4 regions of the Gordonia polyisoprenivorans genome follow, and region 2 is predicted to be linked to each of the others. Evidence: riboswitches for the same ligand, from Rfam matches in the RefSeq annotation. Region 2 holds a riboswitch; each other region holds the start of a gene.
What was found. A riboswitch is a leader RNA that binds a small molecule or an ion and turns the genes downstream of it on or off. The one in region 2 is predicted to bind cobalamin.

Region 1 (4,152 bases), 2.3 Mb from region 2:
GCTTTGCACGCGCCGCCACCGAGACACCGCAACCCATCACCAACATCCTCGATCACCCACTCACGATCGACGGAAGGGTCTATGCGCCAGGGCAGATCGTCTATCCGGGCTTCGACGCCGACGTGCTCTGGAAGTTCCGGTGGTATTCGATCCTGAACCAGGCTCTCGTGTGGCTGGTCATCGGAATGGTCTTCGGTGCCCTGATGAACCGGATGCATCCCTCGACCCCGCAGACCGTCGGCGAGCAGGCTACGCTCGTCCGGCAGTGACCACTCTCGATGACCTCGGCCCCTTCTTCGCCGTCCGCACGCATGCCCGCGGGCAACGGTGTGATGCCCCGTGGCTCACAATGGCCGCTCTCATTGAGGATCCGCACATGCTGGAGGCGCGGGTGGAACGTGTGCGCGCCGCACTCGGGGCCGGCGCCGCGGCACCCGTCGAGCAGAGGGTGGCCGCATCGGTGACCCACCTCGGGCTGGTCGCCCGTCTCATCGCTCCGATGATCGCCGTGGCTGCGCTCGACGAACCGCCGATCTCGGTTGCGGCGGAGGACCTCTGGTGGCAGGACGAACTGGGCGGGCCGTATCCGCTGTCGGTCACCGCCGCCGCGACCGACGTGCGGCCCAACCCGGCCGACGGAGTCGTCGGTGCACTCACCGACGCCGTCGGCGACGGCTTCGGCGTGAGTGGGCGAACGCTCTGGGGCAACGTCGCCTCGGCGACCAACAGCGCCGCCAGACTCATCGCGACGGCGCGCCCCGAACAGGGCGCTCTCGCCGTCGCCGCGGCCGACCGTGTTCTCGCCGAGCCCCATGTCGAGGACGGGCGGTTACGCGCGGGACCGAGATTCCGCCGGCGCAGTTGCTGTTTGATCTATCGGGTCAGCGGCGATCGGGGCGCCGTCTGCGGTGACTGCGTACTCATCTGACCCACCCACCTTCTCGGCAGACCCCACGAACGCACCAACGTCCGCCCTGCACGTGTGCACGGGGCGGACGTTGGTGCAGAGATCAGCTGTGTGCCGCGGCCGGCGTCGCCACCCGCTGAGATGAACCGGACCGGCTCAGCCAGGTCATGATGCCCGCGAACGTCGTCGTCAGGACGGTCCACAGGATCACCTGATTGGCGATCACATACACCCGGAAGTCTCCGATCACAGCTCCCGGGAATCCGGGGAAGACGATCGTGTCGCCGTTCATGACCGGCTCGGGAACCTCGTGGAATTCCGGCAGTAGCGCGATCGCGATGGTCACGACCACCAGGTAACCGACGGCGGCTGCCGCCGTGGCCGCGAGCCCTCCCCAGCGTTGCCGCAGCCAGAGCGCGAGCACGACCGCCGCGATCACCGCGACCACCGAGATGACGGTGAGGGTGAGATACGCCGTCGACCGGGCACCGATGGTGTCGTCGTCGCCGACGGCCGGCGGGTTGGCCGGATACGCGAAGAACGGCACCCCGAAGACCGCGACGAAGCCGAGGAGCCCGATCAGGGCCGCGGCCCAACGTGGGTCCGCTCCGGTGCGGTGATGCGCCAGGTAGGTCCACAGGATCGTGAACGCGATTGCGAAGAACGCGCCCATCGACACCGCGAACACGATGGTCCCCACACCCGCGCCGATGTTCTCCTGCACCGAGCGGGTGAACACCTCGGCGCCGTGCTCGTGGCCGCCGTGCCCGTGCGCGGTCATCAGGGCCTCTTCGGCCTCACTGCGTCCGTCCTCGTAGTCGATGGCCTTGGCCACCTGCGGCTCGATGAAGATCCGAGCGAAAACGTAGGCGACGATCCCGGCGACCAGTCCTGACAGCAGGCCGGCGCCGATGAATTTCTTCTCCATGTTCGGTTGTCTCCCGTGCTCGTTCGATCAGTGGCAGGGGAAGCCGAGGAAGTGCCGGGAGTCGTGCACGAATTCATGGATGTGGGTGTCGTTGCCGAACACCGACCAGGCACCTTGGTCGTAACCGATGAAGTAGTAGGCCATCGCGGCGAGGATGAACGTGGCGGTCAGCCACAGGGCTGCCGACGCGACGGAGAGGTCGGGTACCGCAAGGGCCCGTGCCTTGTTCTGGTGGGTGGTTGCAACCATCGGAGGTCCTTTCGTGGGATGACGCGTCCCAGCGCTTGTCGGATCGATGCTCGGCGGAATCCTGACTCGTCGGGCGGGGGTGACTCCCCGGCCCGGCTCACAGTGGCGCGACCGTCCCGGACTCACACCGGGTTTCCGTCAGCATCTGGCGAGAACTCTATACCCGACAAATGTGACCGGCACGACCCATCGGACAAACCGAGCAGAACACCGCCACTGCGATTTGTCGGAGGGGGCATGGATGATGGGTGAATGGCTTCGCCGTCGGTCCTCGATCGCTTCACCGCGCCCACGCGGCGCTGGTTCAGCGGCACCTTCGCCGAGCCGACCGCCGCTCAGACCGGGGCGTGGTCCTCGATCGCCGACGGCAACCACACGCTGGTCATCGCCCCCACCGGTTCGGGCAAGACCCTCTCGGCATTCCTGTGGGCCCTCGACCGGCTCGCGGCGCGCCCGGATCGGGCACGCGGCACCCGGGTCGTCTACATCTCACCGCTCAAGGCCCTCGCCGTCGACGTCGAACGCAACCTGCGTGCACCGCTGACCGGCATCACCCGCGCGGCGCAGGAACTCGGCGATCCCGAGCCGGCGATCACCGTCGGCCTGCGATCCGGGGACACGCCCGCCGCGACCCGCCGCAGCCTGGTACGCACACCCCCGGACATCCTCATCACCACCCCGGAGTCGCTGTACCTGATGCTGACGTCCTCGGCGCGGGAGACACTGACCGGCGTCGAGGCCGTGATCATCGACGAGGTCCATGCGGTGGCCGGCACCAAGCGCGGCACTCATCTGGCGCTGTCCCTCGAGCGTCTCGACGAGTTGTTGGAGACGCCCGCACAGCGCATCGGATTGTCGGCGACGGTTCGCCCGCCCGAGGTGGTCGCGGGCTTCCTGACCGGTGCCGCGCCGTGCACGATCGTGCGTCCACCCGCGAGCAAGACCTTCGATCTTCGCGTCGACGTGCCCGTGGAAGACATGGCCAACATCCCGCCGCCCCCGGACGCACCTGGTTCCGAGGATCTCGACGACGCGTTCTCCCCGACCGCGGGATCGCTGTGGCCCTACGTCGAATCGGCGATCGTCGATCTCATCGAGGCCAATCGCACGACCATCGTGTTCGCCAACTCCCGTCGCCTCGCCGAGCGACTGACCGCACGGCTCAACGAGATCGCCGAATCCCGCAGCGCGCCGGCCGCGGTGCCCGCCGCAGCCAACCCGCGGGTCGCCGGGGGCGCTCCGGCCATGGTGATGGGTAGCGGCGCGTCCTCGGCGGCCACGACCCTACTGGCCCGGGCACATCACGGGTCGGTCAGCAAGGAGCAGCGCGCCGAGATCGAGGACGAACTCAAGACCGGCCGGTTGCGATGCGTGGTGGCCACCAGTTCGCTTGAGCTCGGAATCGACATGGGCGCAGTGGATCTCGTCGTCCAGGTCGAGGCGCCGCCGTCGGTGGCCAGCGGTCTGCAACGCATCGGCCGGGCGGGGCACCAGGTCGGCGAGATCAGTCAGGGCGTGCTGTTCCCCAAACACCGCACCGACCTCATCCACTGCACCGTGGCGGTGTCGCGCATGCGGCAGGGCGAGATCGAGGAACTGCGGGTACCCACCAACCCGCTCGACGTCCTGGCCCAGCAGACCATCGCCGCAGCTTCGATCGACGAACTCCACGTCGACGAATGGTTCGAGGTCGTGCGCCGCAGTGCACCGTATCGGGAGCTCGGCCGCGGCGTGTACGAGGCGACCCTCGATCTCATCTCCGGACGATTCCCGTCCGACGAATTCGCCGAACTGCGTCCACGCGTCACCTGGGACCGCGAACGCAACGTGCTCATCGGACGTCGCGGCGCCCAGCGGCTCGCCGTCACCTCCGGTGGCACCATTCCGGACCGTGGGTTGTTCGGTGTGTTCATGGTCGGCGAGAAACAAACGCGGGTGGGCGAACTCGACGAGGAGATGGTCTACGAGTCACGCGTCGGCGACGTCTTCGCGCTCGGAGCCACCAGCTGGCGGATCGAGGACATCACCCACGACCGTGTGTTGGTCACTCCGGCGTTCGGGCAACCGG
Region 2 (4,152 bases):
CACGTTCAGCGTGTCGGCGGGACCGCTACCCGACAAGGCGACGCTCTCGTTGCCCGCCCAGCAGACCTACAGTGACGGCACCGTCGTGAACTGGAACGAGAAAGCGGTCTCCGGTCACGCCGAGCCCGAGCATCCGGCGCCCGTGCTCTCCCTCGCCGCCGCATCCGGTGGACACACGACCGATCAGTCGATGTCGAATGACTCGACTTCGTCACCGTCATGGCCGGGTATCGCCGGATTGGTCATCGCGATCATCGCCCTGCTGGTCGGGGTAGCCAACCTCGCGCTGATTCGCAAGGGGCGTTCATCGAATTGAGTTGGCGCAGAGCGCTCCTGGTGTTCACCGGGGTGGTATGTGCGTTGGTGATGGCCACTCCCGGCCTGGCCGGCGCACATGCCACCCTGGTCTCCAGCGTGCCCGCCGGCGACTCGCGAGTCGCCATCTCGCCGTCACAGGTGGTGTTGACCTTCGACGAGAACATCAGTGTGGGAGCCGATCCCGCGCGTGTCATCTCGGCACAGGGCGATCGCGTCGACACCGGCTCACCACATCTGATCTCGGCCGGCAACGCCCTGGTCATCCCGGTGCGCCCCGATCTGCCTGCCGGAAGTTATTCGGCCACCTGGCGAGTCATCTCCGCCGACACCCACGTGGTCACCGGGTCCATCGTGTTCGGCGTGCGGGCCGACCCCGGAGCGCCCGCCCCGGTGGCACCGCCGGTCGCCGCCTCGGTCGCCGCACTCGATCGCGCATCGCAGGTGCTGCTCTACGCGGGCCTGGTGGGCGCTGTGGGTCTCGCGGTGGTGTCGCTGATGCTGTATCCGAGAACGTTGGCGCTCAAACGATTCCGACGGGCGGTGGCGTCGAGTTGGGTTCTGGCGGTGCTGGCCTGTGCGGGGACGGTTCTCGTCCGGGCCGCCGAAAAGGCAGATGTCGTTGTGAGCCAGGCTTTCTCGGGCTCGGCCCTCTCCTCCGGCCTCGACGGTGGCGATACGAGGGTGGTGCTCATCAGAGCGGCCCTGGTCGTGGTGCTCGGGCCGGTGCTGTTCGCGGCCGCGCGCCGGCGAGTTCCACATGCGTGGGGTGCAGCGCTGATCGGGGCCTGCGGGCTGGGTGTCGCCGTCACCATCGCCGCCGACGGCCATGCGTCGGTGGGGGATCTGGCATGGCTGGCCGTGCCGGTCACCACCCTGCACGTGGTGGCAATGATGCTGTGGCTCGGCGGGCTGCTCTCGATGGTGCTGATCATATTGTCTTACAAGCACTCCCGGAACCCAGCCGCGGTGGCGTCCAAATCGGCGACACCTGAATCCCCGGAATCCGAACCGCCGACGCCTGAGCTGCTGACACCTGCCGTGTTGCACCGGTGGTCGAGGTGGGCGTTCGCCATGGTGGTCGTCCTGGTGCTCTCCGGGGAATTCCAGGCGTGGCGGCAGATCTGGCCGGTGCAAGCGCTGTGGGACACCACCTACGGTGTCGTGCTACTCGTCAAATCGGCTCTCGTACTGTCGATGCTCGGCCTGGCGGCATACGCGCGTCGTCGCCTCGGCCTCAGCCGTCTTCGGCGTTCGGTGCCGCTCGAGATGGCATGCGGCATCGCTGTCCTCGTCGTCACCTCCGTCTTGGTCACCGAACCGCCCGCGCGCACCACATACGGTCCGCCGGTGCAGGTGGTGGCCCCTCTCGACGACGGCTCGGCACAGGTGTCGGTATCGACAACGCGCCGCGGCGCCACCGTGGTGGACGTGACCCTCGATGACGGTCACGGGACGCCGATCCGGGCCCGGTCGCTGCGCGCCACATTGTCCTCGGAGTCGGCGGGGATTCCGTCGTTGGCGCTGAGATTCGTTCCGGCCCAATCGGACACAACGGACACGGGCTCGCCCGGGTCGGCCCGCTGGCACAGCGTTGCGGCGTCGGTTCCCGTCGCCGGTGCGTGGACACTGACGCTGACCGTGCAGTTCAGCGATTCCGACGCGCAGGTCACCACCGTCGGATTTGTCGTGTGGTGATGCCCCCGGGGTCGTGAGTTCCCGTCGGGAATTCCCCGGTCTGCGAGACGCCTCGTCGATTGATTTCACCGCCGAGGGAGTAGCGTCCTTCGTCAGCGCGTGGGAATCCAGGAAACCGGTGGAAATCCGGTGCGGTCGCGCCACTGTCATCCGTGCCGAACGGGCACGGTCAGCCAGACCCTGGCCCACGTCACCTTGTCCGGACGCGTAATCCAAAGGCTCTCACGTGAATTCTGCATCCTCGGCCGCCGGCCAGATCGGCTCGGCCGGTAGCACCAGATGGACCCGGACCGACTGGGTCCACGCCGCAGTACAACTCGGCGTCATCGCGGCGATGCACGCCGTGGCTTTCGGTGTGCTGTTCATGGTCATCGTGCCGCACCACTACAGCCTTGGTAAGCAGGTCTTCAGTGTGGGTCTCGCCGTCACGGCCTACACCTTCGGTCTGCGGCACGCATTCGACGCCGATCACATCGCCGCGATCGACAACACCACCCGCAAACTGATGAATGACGGCAAACGCCCGAAATCGGTCGGATTCTGGTTCGCCATGGGGCATTCCACGATCGTCTTCGTGATGGCGATACTCGTGGTCGCCGGCGCCCACGCGGTCTCGGCGCTCGCCGACGACGATTCGCCCGCCCGGCATGCGCTGGGCACCATCAGCACGATCGCGTCCGGCTCGTTCCTGTATCTGATCGCGCTGATCAACATCGTTGCGCTCATCGGTATCTGGCGGGTGTTCCGCTCACTGCGCCGCGGTAGTTTCGACGAGGAGCAACTCGACGAGGCACTCGACGGCCGGGGCTTTCTCGCACGACTCCTCGGGCCGGTGATGCGCCGCATCCGGCATCCATTCCAGATGTATCCCGTGGGTGTGTTGTTCGGACTCGGCTTCGATACCGCGACGGAGGTGGCTCTGCTCGCACTCGCCGGTACCGGCGCTGTCGCGGGATTGCCCTGGTATGCGATTCTCGTTCTGCCCCTGCTGTTCGCGAGCGGGATGAGTCTGATGGACACCCTCGACGGCATGTTCATGACCGTGGCCTACGACTGGGCGTTCGCCCATCCCGCACGCAAGATCTACTACAACCTGACCATCACCGGCCTGTCGATCGCGGTGGCGTTGCTCATCGGGACCATCGAACTGGTCAGCGTGCTGCACGACGATCTCGGCTGGGATGACCCGATCACCAACTGGATCAGTGGTTTCGATCTGAACACCGCGGGCATCGCGATCGTGATCATGTTCATCGTCGCGTGGGGTATCGCCATCGCCTATTGGAAACTGGCGCGGCTGGAGCACCGGCTGGTCCGGACCCCTCCGAACCTCGGTGACCATCCACCTCGGAGGAGACAGAACGTCTCAGATCAGCGTCGACCAGTAATCCCAGAAGTGCACACCGATCGCGACGATGATGATCGCGTACCACAGCGGCAACAGCACCCACAGCCAGCCGCGAAGGTCGTGGGCTCGTGGCGAGTCACCGAAAAGCCTTCCGGCGCTGAGGATCAACAGAATCGGCGTCAGCGTCCACACCACCATGCAGTAAGGGCACAGCGCGTTGATCCGGTAGATGCTCTGGAAGGCGAGCCAGTTGACGAAGACGAAACCCAGGGCGAGCCCGAGTGTTTGACCCGCCCAATACCACCGCGGCAGCCAGACGCGGGCGATGGTGAGCACGCCGGTCACGATGATCACCGAGAAGGCGGCGATACCGATCAGCGGATTGGGGAACCCGAAGACACGAGCCTGCTCGGTCACCATCACCGAGCCACAGGACAGCACCGGATTGATGCTGCAACTCGGCACGTACTCCGGGTTGATGAGCAGTTCGATGCGCTCGATCGTCAGCGTCGCCGCCGAGATGAACCCGAGGACACCGAGAATCAGGGTCACGATGCCGGTCGCGGTGGACACGTCGGGGCGCTGAAGCCACCACGGCCGGTCATCGGTGATCACGTCCGCGGCGATCAGCTCGTCGTCGGGCGGTTCGACCGCCGGTGCCTCAGGGTCCGGGGTGGTGCCGGAAGGAGAGGTGGTGCTGCTCATTGCTGGTCGCTTCGTCTCGGGGTGGATTACTGTGCGGTGCCGGCGGCCTGATTGATCTGGGCGAGGAAGGCATCGGGCCCCAGCTG
Region 3 (4,152 bases), 2.2 Mb from region 2:
GATCTGCGCAGCGCCTTCCAGGAGGCGATGCTCACCGGCAGCGACACCCAACAGCTCGACCTCATCCAGGCCTTCCCCGACCTCGGCGCCGAGGACGAGGAAACCGGCGAGCTGATCGCGGTCGACCACAAGGGTCTGTCGCACCTCGAGGAGACCGAGCACGAGAACGTCGTGAATCTCGCTGCCGCCTATCGGGAGCACTTCGGGTTCCCGTTGGTGATCTGCGCCCGCGAGACCGAGCGTTACGACCGCGTGCTGCGCAACGGCTGGTCCCGCATGGACAACTCGGAGACCTCCGAGAAGTCGTTCGCGCTCATCGAGATCGCCAAGATCGTCAACTATCGCTTCGACGATCTGGTTGCCGATGCCAACCCGCTGACGTCGGTGCGATTCGGCCGTCAGCCCGAACTCTCCTAGGCTGATCGGCGTGCGACGAGTCGACTGGCGCGGGTTGCCCAGTTTCAACGAGCTGACCGAACGGCAGGCCATCGGCACGCTCTACGAGTGTTGTAGTTCGTCGATCTGGGCGCTGCGTGTGGCCAAGGCCCGACCCTTCTCCGACGACGAGGCATTGCTCTCCTATGCCGATCTCATCCTGGCCGAGCTCACCGATGCCGACCTCGACGAGGCCCTGGCCGGTCACCCCCGGATCGGCGACCGCCCGGACAACGCGTCCTCCACGCGTGAGCAGTCCGGGGTGACCGGCGCCGATCCGGCGGTGTTGGTCGAACTCAAGGAGCTCAACAAGGCCTACGACGAGAAGTTCGGGCACGTGTACCTTGTCTTCGCCAATGGGCGGCCGGCGGCGGAGTTGCTGGCCATCCTCAAGGAGCGGATGCGCAACGACCCGGCGACCGAGCGGAGGGTGCTGCGGATGGAGTTGGCCAAGATCAACCGAAGTCGACTGCAGCGCATGCTCACCCCGGCGATCGAGTATGTTGACGACTGAGAATCGCAGGCGATCCACGAGGAGCGAACCACCGAGATGACCGGTCTGTCCACCCATGTCCTCGACGCGGTCTCCGGTGCACCCGCGGTGGGCGTCGTGGTCTCCCTGCAGGATGCCGCGGGCGGCGAAGTCGCCTCCGGCGTCACCGATTCCGACGGTCGCATCGCGCAGGTGAACAGCGACCCGCTCGTGCCCGGCATCTACCATCTGGTGTTCGACACCGGAGAGTGGTTCGCCGACAACGACATCCGGGGATTCTATCCGGAGGTCGACATCTGCTTCACCGTCGACGATCCCGAACGGCATCACCACGTCCCGCTGCTGCTGAGCCCGTACTCGTACTCCACCTATCGCGGTAGCTGACCGGGCGCGCACACCGGTATTCGGGGATATCCTCTATGCTCGGCGGTGCAGTTGGTTCGCCGCCCCGTCTGTCGTGGCCTCCGATGTCGTGGGGCCCCGCGTCCGGGTCCGGCGTCGTAAGAGGGAATCCGGTGCGAATCCGGAACTGTCCCGCAGCGGTATGTCGGAACGACCGCCGTCATCGAGCACTGGACGCATGCGTCCGGGAAGCGACGGCCACTAGGACCGCGACCTGATGGTCGCCCGCCGACGAGTCCGAAGACCTGCCTGCTGTACCGGCCGCGCCGCGGCCGGTGGCTCGTCGCCTCGTGGAATGGGCGCAGGTCGAAGCGAGTGCCAGGTGATGCGCGGATGCCGTGCACGTTCTCTCCGGCGTCCCTTCGGCACGCCCTGCAACGGCGGCGGACCGTCGGAAACCATTGCAGGAGTGCACCACCCATGTCCCAACGGACGACCCCGTTTTCCGCCACCGTGCTCGGCACACCACGCATCGGGCCACACCGTGAGCTCAAGCGCGCGATCGAGAGCTACTGGGCCGGGCGCATCGACGCCGCCGGCCTCGAGACCGTGGCCGCCGGGCTGCGGCGCGACACCATCGCGGCGCTCACGGCGGCCGGCCTCGACTCGATTCCGGTCAACACCTTCTCCTACTACGATCAGATGCTCGACACCGCCGTGCTGCTCGGCGCCCTGCCCGAGCGGGTCGCACACATCACCGATCCCCTCGACCGCTACTTCGCAGCGGCCCGCGGCACCGCCGACGTCACACCGCTGGAGATGACCAAGTGGTTCGACACCAACTACCACTACCTCGTGCCCGAGATCGGTGACGCCACCGCCTTCTCCCTGCACCCGGAGAAGGTTCTCGCCGAGGTGGCCGAGGCGCAGGCCGCCGGCGTGACCGCACGCCCGGTCGTCATCGGGCCGATCACCTTCCTCGCGTTGTCGAAATCCGCCCACGACACCGCAGACGAGGGCTCTCCGCTTGATCGCGTCAACGAGCTGCTGCCGCTGTATCTCGACCTGCTGGCCCGTCTCGCCGCGGCCGGGGTCGAGTGGGTACAGATCGACGAACCGATCCTGGTCACCGATGCCGCAGACCGCCTCCCCGCGCTGGCCGGATCGGTGTACTCGACCCTCGCGCAAGCGAACTCACGACCGGCACTCTGCGTCGCCACGTACTTCGGCGACGCCCGCGACAGTGTGCGCGCCCTCGCGCGCACCGGTATCGAGGCGGTGGCCGTCGATCTGATCGAGGGCTCGGTCGAAACGGTGGTCGGCGTTCCCGAACTGGCCGACATGCTCGTGGTGGCCGGCGTGGTCAACGGGCGCAACATCTGGCGAACCGATCTCGAGAAAGCGCTTGCCACCCTGGGCACCCTGCTCGGGTCGGCGGGGTCGTTGGCGGTGTCCACCTCGTGCTCGACGCTGCACGTGCCGTATTCCGTCGAACCCGAAACCGAACTCGACGACAACCTGCGCGGTTGGCTGGCCTTTGCGGCCGAGAAGTACCGCGAGGTCGCGATCCTGTCGGAGGCGCTGCGCCACGGTCGGCCGTCTCAGGCCGACGCGTTCGATGCCGCTGCCGCGGCACTGGCCACCCGCGAATCCGATCCGCGCGTGCACGATCCGGCGGTGCGTGAGCGTCTGGCCGCCCTCACCGACGCCGCACGCACGCGCGGCGATGCCTCGGCCCGCGCGGCTGCGCAGACCGAGCGGCTGAATCTCCCGCCGTTGCCCACCACGACCATCGGCTCCTACCCACAGACCTCGGCGATCCGACTGGCGCGCGCCGCGCTGCGCTCCGGTGGGATCGACGACGCCGAGTACGTCCGTCGGATGCGGGCGGAGATCGCCGATGTGGTTGCGCTGCAGGAGGAGATCGGGCTCGATGTGCTCGTCCACGGCGAACCCGAACGCAACGACATGGTGCAGTATTTCGCCGAGCAGCTCGACGGCTTCTTCGCCACCGCCCACGCCTGGGTGCAGTCCTACGGGACTCGGTGCGTGCGTCCGCCGATCCTGTTCGGCGACGTGTCCCGCCCGGCGCCGATGACCGTCGACTGGATCGCCTACGCCCAGTCGCTGACCGGCAAGCCGGTCAAGGGCATGCTCACCGGACCCGTCACGATTCTCGCGTGGTCGTTCGTGCGTGACGATCAGCCCCTGTCGGACTCGGCCGACCAGATCGCCCTCGCGATCCGGGACGAGACGATCGATCTCGAGCGGATCGGCATCGGCATCATCCAGGTCGACGAGCCGGCCCTCCGTGAGCTGCTCCCGCTGCGCGACGCCGACAAACCCGCGTACCTGGACTGGGCGGTGCGGGCATTCCGCCTGGCCACCTCGGGTGTCGACGACGCCACGCAGGTCCACACCCATCTGTGCTACTCGGAGTTCGGCGAGGTCATCGGTGCGATCGCCGAACTCGACGCCGATGTCACCTCGATCGAGGCGGCACGGTCGAGCATGGAGGTCCTCGCCGACCTCAATGCCATCGGATTCGCCAACGGCGTCGGGCCGGGTGTATATGACATCCACTCACCGCGTGTCCCCGACGTCACCGAGATCGAATCGTCGTTGCGCGCGGCGCTCGATGCCGTCGGGCCGCAGCGCCTGTGGGTGAATCCGGACTGTGGCCTGAAGACTCGCGGCACCACCGAGGTGACCGCGGCGCTGACGAATCTGGTCTCGGCGGCCAAAACCACTCGCGCACTGGCCAACTGAGCACGACAATCAGCTGAGCCGATTGCGGAGCGGGAGAGCTCGGGTGCGCGCCCCGGGTGCGCTCCGCAGTCGGTCGGCAGATGCCGTACCGACCAGTGTGAGGTCGCTTGTCG
Region 4 (4,152 bases), 2.5 Mb from region 2:
AGCACCATCACCCGCGGCTGCTGGGCGAGTACCCGCGCGATCAGCACCCGTTGCGCCTCACCCCCGGACAGCGAGGTGAAGACGCGGTCGGCGAGATGGCCGACTCCGGCGACACCCATGGCCTCCTCGACCGCCGCGGCGTCCCTCGCCCGGGATGTCCGCGCGATCGACCGATGCGGGAACCGACCGCTGGCGATCACCTCGGCTGCGGTGAAATCGAAGTCCAGCGTGGAACTCTGGGTGAGCGCGGCGACCTGACGGGCGTTGTCGCGCATCGAGATCGCGGTGACGTCGACGCCGTCGACCTCGACGTGGCCGACGGTGGGGCGCTGGGCGCGATACAGACAACGCAGCAGTGTCGATTTCCCGCTGCCGTTGGGTCCGATCACGCCGAGAAAACTCCCCGGCGCGGCGGTGAAGGTCACCTCACGCAGCAGCGTCACCGAACCGATGTCGACGCCGACCCCGTGATACCCCGCTGTGGTCATGTTCCCGACCTCCGGTGGCCGTCAACCCGTTTCATCGATCGACCACGCTGCGCCGGCGGTGCATGAGGATCAGGAACATCGGCACCCCGACGGCGGCGGTGATCGCGCCCAGCGGCAGTTCCTGCGGCGGCACGGCGGTTCGGGCGACGAGATCTGCCGCGACGAGGAACACCGCGCCGATCAGCGGAGCGATCACCACGAGTCGGCGATGGTCGGCGCCGACGAGTAACCGCGCGACGTGGGGAACGACGAGCCCGACGAAGCCGATCGCCCCGCACACCGACACCATCACGCCGGTCATCAACGCCGACAACGCGAATGCCATGACGCGGAACCGCGACGCCGACAATCCGAGGGATGCGGCGACCTCGTCACCCATGGCGAGCGCATTGAGCGAGCGCGCCAGGCTCGCCACCGCGATCACCCCGCCGACGGTCACGACGCCCACGAGGACCGCCGAATACCAGCTGGCCGCGGCCAGACTGCCCAGGAGCCAGAACATCACGCTGCGCGCGGCGTCGCCGGTGGGTGCGAGAAACACCAGCACGGTGGTCAGCGCCGAGAAGCCGTAGCCCACCGCGGTGCCGGTCAACACGAGGCGTAACGGTGTCAATCCGCCTGCGCCGGAGGCCATCCCGAACACGATGAGGGTGGCGAGCAGAGCTCCGGCGAAGGCGGCGACCGGCATGGCGTAGAGCCCGATGCCCGACAGGACGCCGAAGAGCACCACGCTCGTGGCCCCCACCGATGCGCCGGACGAGATACCGAGGACGTAGGGGTCGGCGAGCGGGTTGCGCACCATCGCCTGCACGACCACTCCGACGACCGACAACCCGGCACCCACCACCGCTCCGGTGATCACGCGTGGTACCCGGGAATCGATGACGATCCAGTACGCGGCGGCGTCGTCGGCGGAGATCGGGCCGCCGGTCAGCGCGGCCCACACGAAGCGCGGCACGTCGGTACCACCGACGTCGGCGGTACCGAACGCCACACCGGCCCACGCGACCACGAACAGCGCGAGCACACCGAGCGCCGCGAACACGCCGACACGCGTCCAGGTCGGCGCGGCCGGGGTGGCCTGCGGAGAGGTGTGATCATCCACTGTGGCACGGTCTCTCGTCGGGCGGAAGACAGCCGCGCACGACAGATCGGCGCACCGGCCATATCCCGCGAGGCAAGTGTCGACCACGGTTGCCCATGGCCACGGCGGCAAGTCTTCGGACTTCGGACCCGGCACCGAGATGCCACCTACCCGCGGCCGCTTCCCGGACCGTGAAGTCCAGTGCGAGGAGCCGCTGTCGTTTCCGTCACCGCTGCGGGGCAGCTCTGGATTCTCACCAGATTCCCTTTTCACCGACCGGCCCGTGTGGCCCGGTCGGAACCGACGCGCGCTGAGCGTAGCAGGCATCTCGCCGAGGCGTCGCCCAGGTCTTCACTCCCGCATCACCGACTCGTGGCCGGTCGTCGTCCGTGACGACACCGTGCGGTGATCGCCTCGACGCATGCGCTCCCCCAACCACGCTCCGCTACGTGTCACCCCGGACAAGGTGCTGCGCGCCGGCACGACCCGCCGTCGATTCCTCACCTGGACCGCGCTGTCCGCCGGGCTGGCCACCGCCCCCACCCTGTTCGCCACCGACGCCGCCTCCGCTCCACGAGTCCGAGGTGCCGGCCACCCGTTCACCCTGGGAATCGCCTCCGGCGACCCGCTCCCCGACGCTGTCATCCTGTGGACCAGGCTGGCGACCGACCCCCTCGCACCCGGGGCGGGTATGGGCCGAGACACCCACGATGTCGGCTGGGAAGTGGCCCGCGACGAACGGATGCGGATCGTCGTGGCGCGCGGGGTGACCCGCGCCGGCCCGAACACCGGGCACAGCGTGCACGTCGACGTCCGCGGCCTGACGCCGGGTACCGACTACTTCTACCGATTCCGCGCGCTCGGTGAAGTCTCCGAGGTCGGCCGGACCCGCACCGCGCAACGCACCGGAACTCCCACCGGCGCAATGTCATTCGCCCTCGCCTCCTGTCAGGCCTGGGCCGACGGCCACTACCCGGCGTTCGGTGACATGGCCCGCGAGGCCCCCGACGTGGTGTTTCATCTGGGCGACTACATCTACGAGAAGCCGATCCCGATGGGCGGCGGTGCACGCGATACCGCGGTGGTGCCGGCGTCGGCGTATCGCGAATGCCGTGACCTCGACGACTACCGCGAACGCTATGCCCTGTACAAACTCGACCCGAACCTGCAAGCGGCGCATCGGATGAGCCCGTTCATCACGATCTTCGATGACCACGAGGTCGACAACAACTGGGCCGCCGACATTCCCGAGGACGACCAACCCCTACCGCAGTTCCTGCTCCGCCGGGCTGCGGGCATGCGCGCCTGGTGGGAGAACACCGCCGTTCGGCTCGCCCCGCCCGGGCGCGGATTTCGTGCCTATCGTCGCTTCACGTTCGGCGATCTTGCTCAGTTCAGCGTCCTCGACACGCGTACTCACCGCAGCGATCAGGTCAACGGCGACAACGACACCGGGCAGAACGCGGCCACCGCCGACCCGCACCGCACCATCACCGGCGCAGCCCAGGAGCGGTGGATTCTCGACGGTCTCGCCGCGTCCGGCAGCCGATGGAACGTCCTGGCCCACCAGACGACGATCGCCGACCTCGCGCGCGAGCGTGACGGGGTCCGCGCGGTGAGCATGGACGGATGGAGCGGGTACGAGGCGTCGCGGGCCCGTGTCCTCGAGGGCGCCCGCGAACGCCGAACCGCCAATCTCGTGTCGATCGTCGGCGACATCCACCGGAATGTGGTGTCGGAGTTGCGATCCATCTACACCCGACCTGCGCCCACGGTCGGTGTCGAGTTGGCGGGCACATCCATCAGCTCCGGCGGCGACGGTGCCGACAGTGACGAGTCCGATCGACAACTCAAGGCCGCCTCACCCCACGTACGATTCGGCAACGCCCAACGCGGATACGTCCTGAACACGATCACCCACGACCGGTGGGAGGCGCGGTTCCGGGTCTGCCCGACCGTCAGCACCGCCGACGCCCGGCTCCACACCCGCGCAGTGGTGACCATTCCGGCCGGACGCCCCGAGGTCGAGGTGCTCTGAGCAGACCATCAGAGCAACTGTGCCCGCACCACATCTGCTGTGCGCCGCGCGATTCCGCGCACAGCAGCACCGACTGGCACCGTCCGGGCCGCCTCGACACGCTGGACGCATGAGCGAACACAAAACTTCCCCGCCCCTCCGCAAACGCACCGCCGAGAGCCTGCTGAACCAACGCATCCTGATGCTCGATTCGGCGCTCGACGACGAGATCGGCAGCGCGCTGTGCGCACAGTTGGTGATGCTGTCGGCACAGGATCCGGTCGCCGACATCGGCCTGTGGATCAACTCTCCGGGCGGCTCGGTGCCCGCGATGCTCGCCATCATGGACACGATGCGGATCGTCCCGAACGACGTGGTGACGGTCAACCTCGGAATGGCCTACAGCGCCGGGCAATTCTTGCTCTGCTGCGGTACCCGCGGAAAACGGTACATCTTGCCGCACGCAAAGGTGTTGCTGCACCAGGGATCTGCGGGGATCGGCGGGTACGCCCCCGATATCGAGTTGCAGGCCGACGACCTGCGCCATGTCCGTGACACCGTTC

Region 1: it holds a riboswitch for cobalamin, as region 2 does, so the genes downstream of both, J6U32_RS12180 (CbtB domain-containing protein) here and J6U32_RS27565 (HoxN/HupN/NixA family nickel/cobalt transporter) in region 2, are expected to answer to the same signal.
Region 3: it holds a riboswitch for cobalamin, as region 2 does, so the genes downstream of both, metE (5-methyltetrahydropteroyltriglutamate--homocysteine S-methyltransferase) here and J6U32_RS27565 (HoxN/HupN/NixA family nickel/cobalt transporter) in region 2, are expected to answer to the same signal.
Region 4: it holds a riboswitch for cobalamin, as region 2 does, so the genes downstream of both, J6U32_RS11445 (FecCD family ABC transporter permease) here and J6U32_RS27565 (HoxN/HupN/NixA family nickel/cobalt transporter) in region 2, are expected to answer to the same signal.

What each region holds. Positions count from the first base shown of each region.
Region 1 is NZ_CP072203.1:2,700,134-2,704,285, reverse strand. It holds gene J6U32_RS12195 (CbtA family protein) at 1-269, shown strand, start outside; gene J6U32_RS12190 ((2Fe-2S)-binding protein) at 266-928, shown strand; gene J6U32_RS12185 (CbtA family protein) at 1,011-1,835, opposite strand; gene J6U32_RS12180 (CbtB domain-containing protein) at 1,863-2,084, opposite strand; cobalamin riboswitch at 2,119-2,280, opposite strand; gene J6U32_RS12175 (ATP-dependent helicase) at 2,337-4,152, shown strand, end outside.
Region 2 is NZ_CP072203.1:4,990,980-4,995,131, reverse strand. It holds gene J6U32_RS22365 (YcnI family copper-binding membrane protein) at 1-316, shown strand, start outside; gene J6U32_RS22360 (copper resistance CopC/CopD family protein) at 313-2,013, shown strand; cobalamin riboswitch at 2,078-2,216, shown strand; partial or broken gene J6U32_RS27565 (HoxN/HupN/NixA family nickel/cobalt transporter) at 2,348-3,229, shown strand; gene J6U32_RS22355 (vitamin K epoxide reductase family protein) at 3,380-4,066, opposite strand; gene J6U32_RS22350 (DsbA family protein) at 4,093-4,152, opposite strand, start outside.
Region 3 is NZ_CP072203.1:2,741,117-2,745,268, reverse strand. It holds gene J6U32_RS12360 (solute carrier family 23 protein) at 1-417, shown strand, start outside; gene uraD (2-oxo-4-hydroxy-4-carboxy-5-ureidoimidazoline decarboxylase) at 428-949, shown strand; gene uraH (hydroxyisourate hydrolase) at 986-1,312, shown strand; cobalamin riboswitch at 1,416-1,582, shown strand; gene metE (5-methyltetrahydropteroyltriglutamate--homocysteine S-methyltransferase) at 1,751-4,039, shown strand.
Region 4 is NZ_CP072203.1:2,540,061-2,544,212, reverse strand. It holds gene J6U32_RS11450 (ABC transporter ATP-binding protein) at 1-488, opposite strand, end outside; gene J6U32_RS11445 (FecCD family ABC transporter permease) at 520-1,593, opposite strand; cobalamin riboswitch at 1,683-1,892, opposite strand; gene J6U32_RS11440 (alkaline phosphatase D family protein) at 1,994-3,610, shown strand; gene J6U32_RS11435 (ClpP family protease) at 3,720-4,152, shown strand, end outside.